Regions from separate parts of the Actinomadura sp. NPDC048394 genome, predicted to be linked through region 1. Evidence: riboswitches for the same ligand, from Rfam matches in the RefSeq annotation. Region 1 holds a riboswitch; each other region holds the start of a gene.
The links. A riboswitch is a leader RNA that binds a small molecule or an ion and turns the genes downstream of it on or off. The one in region 1 is predicted to bind thiamine pyrophosphate.

Region 1 (7,088 bases):
ACACCGGGCTCGACCCGGTGACCGCCGAGCGGGAGCAGTGGGACGACGGGAACAACACGCTCGCCGTCGCGCCCCGGCTGTGCGTGGCGTACGAGCGCAACATCGAGACGAACGCGCAGCTGGAGGCGTCGGGGATCGAGGTCATCCGGATCAGCGGCAGCGAGCTCGGCACCGGGCGGGGCGGGCCGCGCTGCATGTCCTGCCCGATCCTCCGCGACGCCCCCTGAGGGCGCCCCTGACAGCGCCCCTGACGGCGCCCCCCGACGGCGTCCCTGACGGCGTCCTCCGACGCGAAAGGCCCCGGCGCGACGCCGGGGCCTTTCCCACGTTGGACGCTCGGGCGGTGTCGACGGGGGCACGACAGCGCCCGAGCTTGTTGAGGACCATACAAGGTGCGGCAGTGGTCCCTCTAGGCGGGGTATGCCCTACTTGGGGCCACCTCATTCCTCGTGCCGTCGTAGAGGTCGTCCTCGGGGTCGTCCATGAGGTCCGGGAAGGCGGCGAGATCGGGCACGACGCCGTCCGAACGCGCAGGTGAGACCGCGTCCTCGCCGCCGGGCACGCGCGGCGTGCGCAGTACCGCCCACACGGTGGTGGCGCCGTCCTCGTGCCGGACGCCCCAGCCCTCCGACAGGGCCTCGACGATGCCGAGCCCGCGGCCGCCGAGCGAGGACAGGGTGCCGGGCCCGCGGCGCGGCTCGGTCATCGCGCCCCCGTCGCTGACCTCCAGTTCCAGGACGTCGCCGCGGCGCAGCCAGCAGACCCGGACCTGCCCGGAGGGCAGCGGCCTGGCGTGCCGCAGCGCGTTGCTGATCAGCTCGCTGACGATGACGCTGGCGTCGTCCACGACCGACTCGTAGACCCCCGAGGCGGCCAGTTCCGAGCTGAGGCGCCTGCGGGCGACCGCGACGCTGGACGGCGCGTGTGGCAGCAGTACGACGCTCGACGCCCTCACCTCCCCGTGGTTCCGCTCTCTCGGACGAGTCCCGTCGTCACTCTTCCGGTACGACCGAAATGCCCTGATGGCAGGGGCCGGAAACCTGAGCGATGCCGGTCGCCACCTGCACAACGAGTCACCGCCCGTCCGGTCACGGTGATCACCCCCGTCTGCGGTGTCGGAACCCGGCGCCGGCCGGTGATCCCATCACCGGCGGCGGCCACCCAAGGATCTATCCAGCCGGAGGACGGGTTACTCCTCGCGCGCGCGTTTCGTCCGTCACACCCGGTGGCCACCGTACTTTCCCGCACGGAGCAACCCTGCCACCAGTCAGGATCGCTCAAACCGCGCGGCACAACGGACTCACCCGTCCGCATCCGGACCGCTGTCCTCACGGTAAGTGACCGACCGGGCGGTCATTCGGCGGGCGGCGGGCGGTCATTCGGCGGGCAGGACGAGCCGCATGCAGGTGCCCGACTCGCCGCTCGTGCCGGGATGCGCCGAGATCGCCCCGCCCTGCGCCTCGGTCAGCCGTTTCACGATGTACAGGCCGAGGCCGATGCCGCCGAACCGGCGCCGGTCCCCCGCCTCGCCCTGCACGAACCGCTCGAAGATCCGCTCGTGGTCGCCGGGGCGGATGCCGATCCCCTCGTCCTCGACCGTCACCGCGATCCCCCGCGCGCCCGCCGCCGCGCCCGCCGCGACCGCCTGCGCGCGGACCCGGACCGTCCCGCCGTCCGGGCTGTACTTGAACGCGTTCTCCAGCAGCTGCCCGAGCACGATGTCGGTCGCCATCGCGTCGCCCCGGCACCGCGGCAGGCCCGGCTCGATCTCCAGCTCCACCCGGTGCAGGTCCGACAGCGACCGGAACCCCGCGACGACGCCCTCCAGCACCCGCGCCAGGTCGAACGGCTCGACCGTCACGGCCAGCTCGTCGGCGCCCGCGCGGGAGCCGAGCAGCAGGTGCTCCACCAGCCGGCCGAGCGACTGGGCGCGCTCGGCGATCGTCGCGACGGCGGCGCGGCGGTCCAGGTCGGCCAGCTCGTCCCACCGGTTGACCAGCGTCGACGCGAACCCCTGCACGACCGTGATCGGGGTGCGCAGCTCGTGGCTGGTGGTGGCGAGGAACAGGTCCTTCGCCTCCTCCAGCGCCTTCGCCTCCGTCACGTCGCGGAAGTCGACGACGAGCTCGCCGGTCTCCTCGATCTCCGCGGCCAGCACGTTCAGCCAGACCCCGGACTCCAGCGGGAACGTCAGCATCTCGCCGAGCGCGGGCATGTCGAACGGCAGCGGCCGGCCGATCGCGTCCTCCGGCGGGATGCCGGTGAGGGTGTGCGCGGCCGGGTTCCACTGCCGGACGACGAGGTCGTGGTCCAGCACCGCGATGCCGTCCGCGCTGGAGTCGATCACCGCGCGCTCGTGCGCCCGCTGCCGGACGACCTCCGCGTACGCGACCGCGTTGCCGACCGCGACGCCGGCGTGCCCGGCGAGCAGCTCCAGCAGCTCCAGCTCGGTGTGCCCGATCTTGCGCCCGGAGAACAGCGCGTAGAGCGCCCCGTACGGGCGGTTCTGCAGGTACGACAGGCCGAGCGCGACGGTGTGCAGGCCGGGCAGCTCGGACCAGATCAGGTCGCCGAGCCGCTGCTCGCCGGTCGCGAGCTTCACCGTCTTGCCGGACCGCAGCAGCTCCCCGACCAGGCTCGGGCGCAGCTCGGCGGTCGTCCCGCGCATGTGCTCCGGCAGCCCCGACGTGCTGACCAGGCGCAGCCGCTGCCCCTCGATCCGGACGAAGCCGCCCGCGTCCGCGCCGGTCAGCTCGATCAGCGCGGTCGTGATCCGGTCGAGCACCACGGCGAGGTCCAGCTCGGCGTTCAGGTCGGCGACGATGTCGTTCAGCCGCCGGACGAGCCGCGCCCGCTCCGTCATGTGGTGCTGGACGATCTCGTCGTCCTCCGCCGGGTGGTACACGCCGACCCAGCCGAGCGGGGTCCCGGCCGGGTCCTTCAGCAGGCTCGTGTCGATCCGCACGTCGATCAGCCGGCCGTCCCGGTGGAACCGGCGGGTCGCGATCGAGATCTGCCCGCCCTCCTTCTCGGACTCGCCCTCCCCGGCGCGCCGGGTGAGCAGCCGCTCCTGGACGGCGTTGTGCTCGGCCTTCAGCTCGTCCGGGACGATCGGCGGGACGCGCCCGACCATCTCCTCGGCGCTCCAGCCGAACATCCGCTCGGCGGCCGGGTTCCACACGGTGACGCGGTGCTTCTGGTCGACGGCCACGATCGCGTCGGCGGCGCTCTCGATGACGGCGCGCGCGATCGGGTCGTGGACGTGCTGCACGTCTGTCATCGTGCCACCGGAGCCCGGCACGGCGCCGGGCGATCGGCGCCGAAAAGTTCCCACAAAGCGGCCCCGGCGAAGGGAAGAACGCCACGTCAGCGGCCCGGGGACCTTGAAATCGGCCATCTCCGTCGTGCCTTTCCGGCGGGCGCGGCGCATCCGTCGGCGCGCGGCTGCGGCAACCCTACCGTCGGGTAATACCGGCGCCGCGGGCGGCGCCCGCCCAGCCGATCAGCAGCGTCGCGGCGGCCGCGGCGAGGAAGGACAGCAGCGACGCGCTCATCCAGCTCTGCGGCGTGAAGTGCAGCGCGTCCCGCGCGTGCTGCCACAGGTCCGCCCACCAGCCGACGGTCCCCGGGTTGATCAGCTGGTAGGCGACGATGCCGACCGCCCACGCGGCGATCATGCTCCACCGGGACGGCGCGGTGCGGCTCGCGTCCCAGCCGCCGGCGCGGCCCCGGCCGAGGAAGAAGTCCGCGGCGAGCACGCCCAGCATCGGCACGAACACCGACCCGATCAGTGACAGGAAGCCCGCGTAGTCGTTGATGTCCAGCGCCAGCGCCAGCACGGTGATCCCCGCGCCGAGCGCGACCGACAGGACGCGCCGGTCGGCGCGCGGCACCAGGTTCTGGATCGACACGGCGGTGGAGTACACGTTCGCGAACGACTGGTCGGCCTCCCGCAGCACGAACACCGCGAAGAACACCGCACCCAGCGCGACGTGCAGGAACGGGTCGAACACCCGGTCGGTGTCGCCCGCGACGAGCGCCAGCGCCAGCAGCCCGAGCACGTACGCGACGATCTGGGTCACCGAGTACCCGACGGACGCCGCGCCGAAGGCCCCGCGCGCGCTCTTCGCGTGCCGCGTGTAGTCGGCGGCGACCGGCACCCACGAGATCGACACCGCCAGCGCCGCGTCCGCGCCGATCCAGAACCCGTGCCACGACCCCTGGTTCAGATCCGGCAGCGGCTGCCGGACCAGCTGCACGTAGAAGTAGCCCAGCGCCACGACCACCGCGACCGTCACGTACCGGCGCAGCAGCCGCACCGACCCGAGCGGCCAGATCGTCAGCACCGTCGTGAGCACCCCGGCCGCGACCACGTACCCCCAGCGCGGCACCCCGTCCCACAGCTCGCGCGCCGCGTCCGCGATCACGATCAGCTCGAACGTGCCCCAGCCGACCAGCTGCGCGATGTTCAGCACCGTCGGCACGTACGACAGCCGCGCGCCGAACAGCCCGCGCAGCAGCACCATCGCCGGCTGGCCCGTCCGCGCCCCCGGCACGGCGGCCAGCCCGAGCATCAGCCCGCCCAGCACGGTCCCGACGATCATCGCGGCGATGCCCGCCGCGATCGCCAGCGTCGGCTTGCCGTCCGCGCCGGGCGCGAGGACGGTGTACGCGCCGGAGAAGGCCAGCAGGCTGACCCCGAGGTTCGCCCAGAACGCGCTCTGGTCCCAGAAGCCGAGCACCTTCGGGGCGGGCTCGTCGAGGGTGTACGGGACCTCGTTGCGCGGGCTCTCGTGCGCGAGGGTCTTTTCGACGTCGGACGTCACGGGACACGCTCCCTACGCCGGCATTACCCGGACAGGTTCATGCGGTCGGCGACGCCAGGAAGGCCGCCCTCTCAGCCCGGCTCGAGGCCCGAGCTCCCGCGGTTATCGGTCGGCACCGATCGTACAACCGCCCGCAACCCCTACAAAGGGTGCATATCCCCGGGGGTCGGTCAGGCCACGTAGGGCTCGCCGTCCCCGCCGTTCTCCATCGGCCGGCCCGCCTCGGCCCAGCCCTTCATCCCGCCGTCCACGTTCTTCGCCAGCCAGCCCGCCTGGTTCAGCGCCACCGTCACCTGCGCCGACCGCGCCCCCGACCGGCAGATCACGAAGATCTCCCGGTCCCGCGGGATCTCCCCGGCCCGGTCGCCCAGCTGCCCCATCGGGATGTGCACGGCCTCGGGCGCGTGCCCGGCCTCCCACTCGTCCTGTTCGCGCACGTCCAGCAGGTAACCGCCCTGCGGAACGTCGGCGGCGACCACCGCCGGAACCTCGTCCCCGAAAATCATCACACCCCCATGGAACCGCGCGAAGCCCCCCTGCGTCGAATCACGCATGCGGTATCGGACGCTCATCCTCGCCTCGTCCGGGCTCGCCATGATCTTCTCACTGGCCGCCTGCGGCGACGAACACGCCAAGACCCTTCCCGCAGAGCGGCCCTCGGGCACCGCCGCGGTACGGCCCTCGAGCCCCTCGGCCGACAGCCTCACCATCCAGGTCAAGGCATCGGCCCAGGCCCCCGCCAAGACCTACACCCTGACCTGCGACCCGGCCGGCGGCGACCATCCGAAGGCCGCCGACGCCTGCGCCGCCCTCACCAAGGTCAAGGACCCGTTCGCGCCCGTCCCCAAGGACCGGATGTGCACCGACATCTACGGCGGCCCCGAGGTCGCCACGGTGAAGGGCACCTGGCAGGGCAAGCCCATCGACACCACCTTCAAGCGCAACGACGGCTGCCAGCTGCACCGCTGGACGGAGATCGCCCCGGTCTTCGGCCCCGTCCCGAAGGTCCGCTGACCCGCCCGCCCGCATGCGGTCGCGGCCGCAGCGCACCCAGATCCAGGCGTCGATCCGGGCCGCGCCCTCGGGCTCGCCCCACGCTGCCACTATGGGCGGCATGTTCTCGCTGCGGATGAACGACGCCGCGCTCGACTCCCTCGGCCTGCTGCGGGGACCGGCCGCCGCCAAGCCGCCGGCCGGCCTCGCCGCCGGGCTCCGGGACGCTCGACAAGATGGTCGTGGCCGACGTCGAGGTGGGCGCCTGAGGGTTACTTGAGGAGGCGGGAGAGGCGGCGGTCGGCGAGGGGCTTGCCGCCGGTCTGGCAGGTGGGGCAGTACTGGAGGGCCGAGTCGGCGAACGACACCTCGCGGATCGTGTCGCCGCACACCGGGCATTCCTGGCCCTTGCGGCCGTGCACGCGGAGGCCGGTCTTCTTCTCGCCCTTGAGGTCCTGGGCCTCCAGGCCGCGCGAGCGGTCGACCGCGTCGCGGAGCGTGGCGACGATCGCCTCGTGCAGGGTCGCGACGTCGTCGTCGGTGAGCGTCGCGGCGATCTTGAAGGGGGACATCTTCGCCACGTGCAGCACCTCGTCGGAGTAGGCGTTGCCGATGCCGGCGATGACGCTCTGGTCCCGCAGCAGGCCCTTGATCTGCGTGCGCTTGCCCGCGACGATCTCGCGCAGCCGGTCGGCGGTGAACGATTCGTCGAGCGGGTCGGGGCCGAGGGTCGCGACACCCGGGACGTCGTTCGGATCGCGGACGACGTAGACCGCGAGGCCCTTCTTCGTGCCGGCCTCGGTGAGGTCGAAGCCGGAGCCGTCGTCGAGGTGGACGCGGAGGGCGAGCGGGTTCTTCCCGCCGGGGCGGGCGGGCCTGGTCGGCACCTCGTCGCGCCATCGGAGCCAGCCGGCGCGGGCCAGGTGAACGACGAGGTGGATGCCGTCGACGTCCAGGTCCAGGAACTTGCCGTGCCGGGTCGCGCCGGTGACGGTCAGCCCGCCGAGCGCGGTCACGGGCGGGTCGTAGGTCTTCAGCGCGGAGATCGCGAGGACGTCGACGCGCGCGACGGCATGGCCGACGACGCGCTCGCGCAGGAACGCCGCCAGCGCCTCCACCTCGGGCAACTCGGGCATCGGACCTCCACTCGCCGACCGTGACCCCTCCAAGGTAAACGGTCCGGCAGCCATGCGGCGGACCTGCGCAAGTACCTCCCCCGGGGACGCGGATCGCGAGATCATCGATGGCGGCGGCGTCCCGCGTCCGGCG
Region 2 (3,800 bases), on a different contig from region 1:
GTCAGGAGCCGCCGGGGGCCAGCGGCAGGTAGACGCGCCCGCCCGCGGCCCGGAACTCCCCGGCCTTCTCCCGCATCCCGGCGGCGAGCGCCTCCTCCTCGGCCAGGCCGCGCTCGTCGGCATAGCGGCGGACGTCCCGGGTGATCTTCATCGAGCAGAAGTGCGGCCCGCACATCGAGCAGAAGTGCGCGGTCTTCGCGGGCGCCGCCGGGAGCGTCGCGTCATGGAACTCCCGCGCCGTGTCCGGGTCGAGCGAGAGGTTGAACTGGTCCTCCCAGCGGAAGTCGAACCGCGCGTCCGACAGCGCGTCGTCCCACGCCTGCGCGCCCGGATGCCCCTTGGCCAGGTCGGCGGCGTGCGCCGCGATCTTGTAGGCGATCACGCCCGCCTTGACGTCGTCGCGGTCGGGCAGCCCGAGGTGCTCCTTCGGCGTGACGTAGCAGAGCATCGCGGTGCCGTGCCAGCCGATCATCGCGGCACCGATCGCGGAGGTGATGTGGTCGTAGCCGGGCGCGATGTCGGTGGTCAGCGGCCCGAGCGTGTAGAACGGCGCGCCGCCGCACCACTCCTGCTGCAGGTCCACGTTCTCCTTGATCTTGTGCATCGGGACGTGGCCCGGGCCCTCGTTCATCACCTGGTTGTCGAACTCCGCCGCGATCCTCGTCAGCTCGCCCTGCGTGCGCAGCTCGGCGAACTGCGCCTCGTCGTTGGCGTCGGCGATGCAGCCGGGGCGCAGCCCGTCGCCGAGCGACCAGGTGACGTCGTAGGCCGCGAAGATCTCGCACAGCTCGCGGAAGTGGGTGTAGAGGAAGTTCTCCTCGTGGTGCGCCAGGCACCACGCCGCCATGATCGACCCGCCGCGCGAGACGATGCCGGTCCTGCGCCGCGCGGTCAGCGGCACGTACGGCAGCAGCACGCCCGCGTGCACGGTCATGTAGTCGACGCCCTGCTCGGCCTGCTCGATCACGGTGTCGCGGAAGACGTCCCAGGTCAGCTCGGCCGGGTCGCCGCCGGCCTTCTCCACCGCCTGGTACAGCGGGACGGTCCCGACCGGCACCGGCGAGTTCCGCAGGATCCATTCGCGGGTGGTGTGGATGTCCCGGCCGGTCGACAGGTCCATGATCGTGTCGGCGCCCCAGCGCGTCGCCCACGCCATCTTCTCGACCTCGTCCTCGATCGAGGACGCCACCGCCGAGTTGCCGATGTTCGCGTTCACCTTCACCAGGAAGTTCTGGCCGATGATCATCGGCTCGATCTCCGGGTGGTTGACGTTCGCGGGCAGCACCGCCCGCCCCGCCGCCAGCTCGGCGCGCACGAACTCCGGCTCCACCCCCTCGCGCAGCGCCACGAACTCCATCTCGGCGGTGATCTCCCCGCGACGCGCGTACGCGCGCTGGGTCACCGCGCCGCCGCTCGCCCGGCGCGGCCGGCGGGGGAGCAGGCCGTCGGCGACGGGCGCGGAGCGGCGCCCGTCGTCCTCGGGACGCGCCGGCCGCCCCTCGTACGGCTCGGTGTCGCCGCGCTCGGCGATCCACCCCTCCCGCAGCGCGGGCAGGCCCCTGCGGACGTCGGTCTCGTGCTCGGGGTCGGTGTACGGCCCGGACGTGTCGTACAGGACGACGACGTCGCCGTTGGTCAGCGGAACCTCCCGCATGGGAACGCGCATCCCCGGGCGGGAGCCCTGGAGGTACGTCTTGCGGGCAGCTGGAACCACGGATTCGGTCATGACGACTCGATCTCTCCCTACGCCGGCATTACCCGGTCAGGTTCATGCGGTCAGCGGCCGTCCCAGCCGCTATCTCAGCCCGGTTCGCCGGGCCCCCGCGATCTGTCGTGCTCGACGGTAACCCGCCGCACCCCCGTTGCCGCAACCGCCGTCCATGGGTTAGAACGCGCCCGCGCGTCCGGGTTGAGAGGATCACGGCATGGAGAACCACGGCATGGCGGACTTCCGCGGTGACCTCACGCTCAGGCCGGTCGGGCACGTGTCATCGCCGCTCAAGGACCGGGCCTCCGCGCCCAAGCAGGGGACCGAGGGCGCCCCCGACGCGTGGCTGGTCTTCGAGCCGTCCTACCACGCGGCCCTCGAAGGCCTCGGCGCAGGCGACCGGATCATCGTGCTGACCTGGCTGCACCAGGCGTCCCGGGACGTGCTCCGGACCCGGCCGCGCGACGACCCGCGCAACCCCGAGACCGGCGTGTTCGCGACCCGGTCCCCGGACCGGCCGAACCCGGTCGGCCTGCACCCGGTCGAGATCCTGCAGGTCACCGGCCGGCGGGTCCGGGTCCGCGGCCTGGAGGCGCTCGACGGCACGCCCGTGGTCGACGTGAAGCCCGTGCTCAAGGGCGATGCGGAGCCTTGACCGGCCCGTGGGCCGGGACGGGCCGGCCCACGTCCTAGAGTGGAGATGCATGATCACCGTCTGAGGAAGGACCCGGCATGCCCGTTTCCCCCCGGCCGCACAGCGCGACCGGCACGCAGAACGTGCTGGAGAGGACCTACGAGCGCGTCCTGGTCCGCGACCCGGGGGAGCCCGAATTCCACCAGGCCGTCCACGAGGTGCTGGAGTCGCTCGGCCCCGCGGTCGCCGGCCGTCCCGAGCTCGCCGGCCACGGGGTGCTGGAGCGGCTGGTCGAGCCCGAGCGGCAGATCGTCTTCCGGGTGCCGTGGACCGACGACTCCGGCGCGGTGCACGTCAACCGCGGCTTCCGGGTGGAGTTCAACAGCGCGCTCGGGCCGTACAAGGGCGGGCTGCGCTTCCACCCGTCGGTGAACCTCGGCATCGTCAAGTTCCTCGGCTTCGAGCAGATCTTCAAGAACGCGCTGACCGGGCTCGGCATCGGCGGCGGCAAGGGCGGCAGCGACTTCGACCCGCACGGCCGCTCGGACGCCGAGGTGATGCGGTTCTGCCAGTCGTTCATGACCGAGCTGCACCGCCACATCGGCGCCGACACCGACGTCCCGGCCGGGGACATCGGCGTCGGCGGCCGGGAGATCGGGTTCCTGTTCGGGCAGTACCGGCGGATCAGCAACCGCTGGGAGGCGGGCGTCCTCACCGGGAAGGGCCAGCCGTGGGGCGGCTCGGCCTGCCGGACGGAGGCCACCGGCTACGGCAACGTGCTGTTCACCGCCGAGATGCTCCGCAAGCGCGGCGAGGAGCTGGACGGCCAGACGGTCACCGTGTCCGGCTCCGGCAACGTCGCGATCTACAGCATCGAGAAGGCGCAGCAGCTCGGCGCCAACGTGATCACCGTGTCCGACTCGGGCGGCTACGTGGTGGACGAGAAGGGCATCGACCTCGAACTGCTCAAGCAGGTCAAGGAGGTCGAGCGCGGGCGGGTCGCCGACTACGCCGAGCGGCGCGGCGCGTCCGCCCGGTTCGTCCGGGGCGGCAGCGTCTGGGACGTGCCGGCCGACATCGCGCTGCCGTCCGCGACGCAGAACGAGCTGGACGTCCAGGCCGCGCGGATGCTGGTCCGCAACGGCGTGAAGGCCGTCTCCGAGGGCGCCAACATGCCCACCACGCCGGAGGCCGTCCACGTGCTGCAGGAGGCGGGCGTCGCGTTCGGCCCCGGCAAGGCCGCCAACGCCGGCGGCGTCGCGGTCAGCGCCCTGGAGATGCGCCAGAACGCCGGGCGGGAGATGTGGACGTTCCCGCAGGCCGAGGCGGAGCTCGCGGAGATCATGACGCGGATCCACAACACCTGCGACGAGACCTCCGAGCGCTACGGCGCGCCCGGCAACTACGTGGTGGGCGCCAACATCGCCGGGTTCGAGCGCGTCGCCGAGGCGATGCTCG
Region 3 (7,088 bases), on a different contig from region 1:
GCTCGCACGCCGCCCGGAACACCTCCAGGTAGGCCATCTCCTGCCGGGCCTCCAGGCCCTTCTGGCGCAGCTGGACGATGTCGACGCCGTTGCCGAGCGCCGCGTCCAGGAACGCGGGAAGGTCCCCCTGCCGCTCCCTCGCGTCCGTGCAGAGGTAGAGGCGGGCGCGGCTGAGCCGGGCGCGCAGCGCCACGGCCCGTTCGGTCGGGATGTGCCTGGACACGGTGGGGGCGGTTTCCTTTCGCGGTGCTTGCGTCGAGCGGCCTGCCCGGCGGGCATGCGGCGCGGGGCCACGCGCGGCGGCGTGACCCCGCGGCCGGTCGCTCGGTCGGTTCGGGTCAGAATGCCAGGGCCTGGGCGCGTCGCCGCACCTCGGTCCCCCGGTTCTCGCTGAGCGCCTGGACGGGCGTGCCGGGCAGCGTGTCGTCGGCGGTGAACAGCCAGCGGAGGGTCTCGACCTCGTCGAAGCCGGCGTCCGACAGCAGCGTCAGCGTGCCGGACAGGCCCTTGATGACCTGGCCGTCGCGGATGAACGCCGCCGGCACCATCGGCTCGCCGTCGCGGCGGACCGACAGCAGCTTCCGCTCGCTGATGAGCTGCTTGATCCGGCTGGTCTTGATGCCGAGCCGCTCCGCCGCCTCCCGGAGGGAGAGCCAGTCGCCGGCGAGGGCGTCGGTGCGGGGGTCCAGTGCGCTGTCAACGGTTGCGTGCGTCTGGGTCACGCCCCCTTGCTACCACGCCTTCGGAAGCCTCAAACCCGCCCGGCCGCCGTTACCGCCGGTGAGGTTCCGCTACCCGCGAACGGCCTGGCGGACGGCCACGTCCGGGTCCGCGATCGCCTCCGGGTCGACCGGCGTCCCGGCCGCGATCACCCGCCTCGCCTGCACCAGGTCCCGGGGCCGGTCCACGGTCAGGATCGCGTCGAGCCGGTCGCCGGTCAGCCAGGCGATCGCCCACTTGCGGCCGGACGGGTCGCCGCGGTGGACGAGCCGCTCGGACCGCGCGTGGTTCCCGGCGTACTGCACCATCCGGCCGAACTGCTCGGACCAGAAGTAGGGGGCGGCGTCGTAGACCGCGTCCTGGCCGAGCAGGGCGGCCGCGGCGGTGTCGGGGGCGTTGAGGGCGGTGTCCCAGTGCTCGACGAGGAGGCGGCGCCCGTACCGGTCCGACCACCAGGCGGCGCAGTCGCCGACCGCGACGACGTCGGGGCGGACGGTGCCGGCCTCGTCGTCCATGACGGTCCGGAACGAGGCGTCGGTGACGACGCCGCGCTCCAGCAGCAGGCCGGAGCCGTCGAGCCAGCCGAGGGCGGGCCGCACGCCGATGCCGACGACGACCTCGTCGGCGTCGATCCGCTCGCCGCCGCCAGGGCCGGCGAGGGCGAGGCCGCCGTGCTCGACCGCGGCGACCTTGACGCCGGTGCGCAGCTCGACGCCCGCCTCGGCGTACCAGGGGATGGTGAGGGCGCCGATCTCCTGGCCGAGGGCGACGGCGAGGGGGGTGTCGGCGGCCTCGACGACGGTGACGGCGCAGCCCTTCTTCGCGGCGGTGGTGGCGACCTCGGCGCCGATCCAGCCCGCGCCGACGATCACGATGCGGGCGCCCTCGGTGAGGCGTCCGCGCAGGTCGCGGGAGTCGTCGATGGTGCGCAGGACGTGCTGGCGGCCGTCGCCCGGCAGCGTGACGGGCTCGGCGCCGGTGGCGATGACCAGGCCGTCGAAGGGCAGGTCGCCGGCGGTGGAGGCGACCGTGCCGCCGCGTCCGGGGCCGTCGAGGCGCAGGCCGGTGGCGCGCTCGCCGAGCAGCAGCTCGCAGCGGAGCGCGTCCCAGTCGGCGTCGACGGTGGTGTCGTCGGAGTCGCCCGCCAGCACCGCCTTCGACAGCGGCGGCCGGTCGTAGGGCATGTGCCGCTCCGCCGAGACGAGGGTCAGCGCGCCCTCGTACCCCTTGCTCCTGAGTGCCTCGGCGGCCCGCACGCCCGCCAGCCCGCCGCCCACGACGATGACCCTGTTCATGGGCGCCCACCCTAACCGGGCGCCCTTGCGCGGTTTTGGACGGGTGTCCAGACAGGTGCATCCGGGCCGTTGGCCGTATGGTGGGGGACATAACAAGACATAGCGCGGGAGTCCGGTGCGACCGGGCTGAGAGGGCGGCTGACCGGGCCGCCGACCGCCACGACCTGATCCGGATCATGCCGGCGAAGGGAGCGCGCAGTGCGGATCGTGATCATCGGGGCCGGGGTCATCGGCCTGGCCACCGCCTGGCGGGCCGCGCAGGGCGGCGCCGCCGTCACCCTCGTCGACCCGGCGCCCGCGAGCGGCGCGTCGTCGGTCGCCGCGGGGATGCTCACCCCCGTCAGCGAGCTGAGCTACGGCGAGGAGCCGCTGCTGCGGCTCGGCCTCGCCTCCCGTGACCGCTACGGCGCGTTCGCCGCCGAGCTGGCCGAGGCCACCGGGCTCGACACCGGCTACCGCGACGACGGGACGCTCCAGGTCGCGTTCGACGCCGACGACCTGAAGCTCCTGGACGACCTCCGCGCCTTCCAGGAGAGCCTCGGCATCCCCGTCGAGGCGCTCACCGGCCGCGAGTGCCGCAAGGCCGAGCCGATGCTGGCGCCCGGCGTGCGCGGCGGCCTGCTCGCCCCCGCGGACGGCTCGGTCGACCCGCGCCGCCTCGCCCCGGCGCTGCTGGCGGCGGGCGAGCGGCTCGGCGTCCGGCTGGTGCGGCGGCGCGCGGAGGGCGTGCTGGTCGAGCACGACGCCGCCGCCGGGGTCCGGCTGGACGACGGCACCGAGATCCGCGCGGACCGGGTGCTGCTGGCCGCCGGGCCGTGGTCGGGCGACCTCGGCGGCCTGCCCGCCGGGACCGTTCCACCCGTCCGCCCCGTCAAGGGCCAGGTGATCCGGCTCCGCACGCCGGTGCCGTTCCTGCGGCGCACCACCCGCGGCCTCGTGAAGGGCTCGTCGATCTACCTGGTGCCGCGCGCGGACGGCGAGATCGTCATCGGCGCCACGCAGGAGGAGCTGGGCTTCGACACGCGGGTCACCGCGGGCGGCCTGTGGGAGCTGCTGCGGGACGCCCGCGAGCTGCTCCCGGGCATCACCGAGCTGGAGTTCGCCGAGGTCACCGCGGGCCTGCGACCCGGCTCCCCGGACAACGCCCCGCTGATGGGGCCGACCGCGCTGCCCGGCTTCTACCTCGGCACCGGCCATTTCCGCAACGGGATCCTGCTCGCGCCGGTCAGCGCCGACGCCCTCGCCGCGATGCTGCTGGACGGCCCCGTGCCCGAGGTGGCCGCCCCGTTCTCCCCCGCCCGCTTCTCCCCTGAACCGCAGTGATGAAGGCCGCAGTGAAGGCCGCAGTGATGAAGGTCGTGCAGGTATGAAGATCATCGTGAACGGAGAGCCGCGCGAGCTGCCCGACGGGGCGTCCGTGGCGCAGGCGGTCGCCGCCGTGACCACCGCCGCGTCCGGCGTGGCCGCCGCGCTGAACGACGAGGTCGTCCGGCGCTCGGCGTGGGAGGCGACGGAGCTGCGCGAGGCGGACCGCCTCGAGGTGCTGACCGCGGTCCAGGGAGGCTGACCGTGACGGACGAGACGGCGAACGGCGACGGCCTGGTCATCGCCGGCGAGGAGATCGGCTCCCGGCTGATCATGGGCACCGGCGGGGCGCCCAGCATGCACGTGCTGCGCGAGGCGCTGACCGCGTCCGGGACGGCGCTGACCACGGTCGCGATGCGGCGGGTCGACCCGTCGGCGCGCGGCTCGGTGCTGGACGTCCTGACCGAGTGCGGCATCCGGGTGCTGCCGAACACCGCGGGCTGCTTCACCGCGGGCGAGGCCGTGCTGACGGCGAAGATGGCGCGCGAGGCGCTCGGCACGAACTGGGTCAAGCTCGAGGTGATCGCGGACGAGCGGACGCTGCTGCCCGACCCGATCGAGCTGGTCGAGGCCGCCGAGCAGCTCGTCGACGACGGCTTCGTCGTCCTGCCGTACACCAACGACGACCCCGTCCTCGCGCACCGGCTGGAGCAGCTCGGCTGCGCGGCGGTGATGCCGCTCGGGTCGCCGATCGGGTCGGGGCTCGGCATCCGCAACCCGCACAACATCGAGCTGATCGTCGAGCGGGCCGAGGTCCCGGTGATCCTGGACGCGGGGCTCGGCACCGCGTCCGACGCCGCGCTGGCGATGGAGCTCGGCTGCGACGCGGTGCTGCTGGCGACCGCCGTCACCCGCGCGCAGTCGCCCGCCCGGATGGCCGCGGCGATGCGGCACGCCGTCGAGGCGGGGCGGCTCGCCCGGCTGGCCGGCCGGATCCCGAAGCGCCGCTACGCCCAGGCGTCCTCGCCGTTCGAGGGCCTCGCGTCGTCCTGACCGGTCAGTGAAGCAGAGCTAAAGCTTCGACTGAAGAAATATTCGCTGGACCTGAACGGTGGACGTCCCCAGACTGAGGGCGTCCACCGGAAGGCCCGCCCGCAACCGCGCCGCACCCTTCGGTGTTCATGGAAACGTCCCGAACCTAAGGTGCGTCACATGCAACAGGGCAGTGCCCCGCGAACGGGCGTCGACCGGCTCGCCGTCGCGGCAGCGGCCGTCACGGTCGTGCTGTGGGCCTCGGCGTTCGTCTCGATCCGCAGCGCCGGCGCGGAGTACGGCCCCGGCGCCCTCGCGCTCGGCCGGCTCCTCTCCGGGACCGTCGTGCTCGCCGTCCTGTGCCTCGTCCGCCGCGAGGGCCTGCCGCCGAAGGGCGCCTGGCCCGGCATCGTGGCGGCGGGCGTGCTGTGGTTCGGCGCCTACATGGTCGCGCTGAACTGGGGCGAGCGCCTCGTGGACGCCGGGACCGCGTCCCTCGTCGTCAACATCGGCCCGATCCTCATCGCGCTGCTCGGCGGCTGGCTGCTCAAGGAGGGCTTCGCGCCGCGCCTGCTGGCCGGCATGGCCGTGTCGTTCGCGGGCGCCGCGATCGTCGGGCTGTCGATGTCCGGAGGCGGGGGCTCGTCGATCGGCGGCGTCCTGCTCTGTCTCGTCGCGGCGGTGACGTACGCGTTCGGCGTCGTCAGCCAGAAGCCCGCGCTCCGGCACGCGACGCCGCTGCAGTTCACCACCTGGGCCTGCGCGATCGGCGCGGTCGCCTGCCTGCCGTTCGCGCCGCAGCTGGTCTCGCAGGCCGCCGACGCCCCCGCCGGCGCGACCCTCAACATGGTCTATCTCGGCGTCTTCCCGACCGCGCTCGCCTTCACCACCTGGGGCTACGCGCTGGCCCGCACGTCCGCCGGGAAGATGGGCGCCACCACCTACGCCGTGCCCGCGCTCGTCGTCACGATGTCGTGGCTGTTCCTCGACGAGGTCCCCGGCCTGATCACGCTCGGCGGCGGCGTCCTCTGCCTCGCCGGCGTCGCCGTGTCCCGCAGCACCCGCGGCCTGCGCCGCGCCCGCCCGGCCTCCCCCGTGGCCGCCGCCGCGGACCCGCCCGCGCCCGCGTCCGACCCGCGGCTCATCGATGCTCATACTCACGACTGATGAGAACATCCGTCATTCGCCCGTAAACTCGCACCGATGGACACGTCGGTTGCAGATCCACTCGTCGGGCAGGTGCTCGACGGGCGCTACCGCATTGAGTCCCGGATCGCGCGCGGCGGCATGGCCACCGTGTACGTGGCCCGCGACATCCGGCTGGACCGCACGATCGCGATCAAGGTGATGCACGCCGGCCTCGCCTCCGACGAGGACTTCGTCGCCCGCTTCATCGGCGAGGCCAAGGCCGCCGCGGCGCTCTCCCACCCGAACGTCGTCGCCGTGTACGACCAGCGCTCCGACGGCGAGCACGTCTTCCTGGTGATGGAGTACGTCCCGGGCCGGACGCTCCGCGACGCGCTCACCGAGCTCGGCCGCCTCGGCCCGCGCTCCGCCCTGGAGATCATGCAGCCGGTGCTGGCCGCGCTCGGCGCCGCGCACCGGGCCGGCCTCGTGCACCGCGACGTCAAGCCGGAGAACGTGCTGATCTGCGAGGACGGCACCATCAAGGTCGCCGACTTCGGCCTCGCCCGCGCGGAGAGCGCGAGCAAGATGACCAAGACCGGCATGATCATCGGCACGGTCGGCTACCTGGCGCCCGAGCAGGTGCTGCAGGGCACCGCCGACGTCCGCTCCGACGTCTACGCCGCCGGGATCATGCTGTTCGAGCTGCTCACCGGCCACCTCCCGCACCAGGCCGACACGCCCCTCGCCGTCGCCTACAAGCACGTCAACGAGGTCGTCCCGCCGCCGTCCAGCGTCGTGCCCGGCATCCCGCGGCGCGTCGACGAGCTGGTCACCGACGCCACCAGCCACGACCCGGCGCGCCGCCCCGAGGACGCCAACCAGTACCTGGCCGAGGTCGCCGAGGTCTTCGGCGGCCTGCCGCGCGACTTCGACCGCCGCATGGAGGAGGCGTCCCGCAACGCCACCAGCATGCTGCAGTCCCCGCCCGCCGGGCCGCCGCAGGGGCACACCGCCGTCCTCGACGCGAGCACCCTGCCGCCCGAGACCCTCCCGTCCGGGTACGCCCCGCGGTCCCGCACCGACCGGGCGCTCGGCGCGCTCACCGGCAAGTACGTGCTGATCGCCATCGGCGCCATCGCCGCCGTGGTGCTCGGCTGGGCGGTCTGGTACCAGACGTCCGGCCAGTACGACCACATCCCGTCCCAGATCATCGGGATGAAGGTCGCGGACGCCCAGCGCGAGCTCGACCACGCCGGCCTCGACGTCCGCGTCGCCACCGCCGTCTACGACGACCACGTCCACAAGGGCATGGTCGCCAAGAGCGACCCGCCCGCCGGCGCCCGCATCGCCAAGGGCGAGACCGTCACGCTGACCCCGTCCAAGGGCATCACCCCCCGCGAGGTCCCGGACGTGTCCGGCAAGTCCCTCGACGACGCGAAGCGGACCCTGCAGGGCAAGGGCTTCACCATCGGCAAGACCAGCACGACCCCGTCGCAGACGGTCCCCAAGGACAAGGTCGTCGGCACCGACCCCGACGCGGGCGAGAAGCTGTCCCCCGACAAGCCCGTCGACGTCATCCTCAGCAGCGGCATGTCCATGCCGAACGTC

Region 2: another riboswitch for thiamine pyrophosphate. It lies ahead of thiC (phosphomethylpyrimidine synthase ThiC); the one in region 1 lies ahead of AB0C78_RS05715 (cytosine permease).
Region 3: another riboswitch for thiamine pyrophosphate. It lies ahead of thiO (glycine oxidase ThiO); the one in region 1 lies ahead of AB0C78_RS05715 (cytosine permease).

Annotation. Positions count from the first base shown of each region.
Region 1 covers NZ_JBEZJL010000006.1:124,419-131,506, forward strand. Annotated here, with positions in the region: gene AB0C78_RS05700 (arginine deiminase) at 1-227, shown strand, start outside; gene AB0C78_RS05705 (ATP-binding protein) at 410-955, opposite strand; gene AB0C78_RS05710 (PAS domain-containing protein) at 1,376-3,280, opposite strand; gene AB0C78_RS05715 (cytosine permease) at 3,456-4,826, opposite strand; TPP riboswitch at 4,819-4,936, opposite strand; gene AB0C78_RS05720 (rhodanese-like domain-containing protein) at 4,997-5,332, opposite strand; gene AB0C78_RS05725 (SSI family serine proteinase inhibitor) at 5,379-5,840, shown strand; gene AB0C78_RS05730 (DNA-formamidopyrimidine glycosylase family protein) at 6,092-6,955, opposite strand.
Region 2 covers NZ_JBEZJL010000165.1:103-3,902, reverse strand. Annotated here, with positions in the region: gene thiC (phosphomethylpyrimidine synthase ThiC) at 2-1,726, opposite strand; TPP riboswitch at 1,722-1,835, opposite strand; gene tsaA (tRNA (N6-threonylcarbamoyladenosine(37)-N6)-methyltransferase TrmO) at 1,926-2,363, shown strand; partial or broken gene gdhA (NADP-specific glutamate dehydrogenase) at 2,441-3,800, shown strand, end outside.
Region 3 covers NZ_JBEZJL010000018.1:24,703-31,790, forward strand. Annotated here, with positions in the region: gene thiE (thiamine phosphate synthase) at 1-223, opposite strand, end outside; gene AB0C78_RS14875 (Rv2175c family DNA-binding protein) at 339-722, opposite strand; gene AB0C78_RS14880 (FAD-dependent oxidoreductase) at 792-2,015, opposite strand; TPP riboswitch at 2,110-2,223, shown strand; gene thiO (glycine oxidase ThiO) at 2,214-3,338, shown strand; gene thiS (sulfur carrier protein ThiS) at 3,382-3,582, shown strand; gene AB0C78_RS14895 (thiazole synthase) at 3,579-4,373, shown strand; gene AB0C78_RS14900 (DMT family transporter) at 4,533-5,519, shown strand; gene pknB (Stk1 family PASTA domain-containing Ser/Thr kinase) at 5,556-7,088, shown strand, end outside.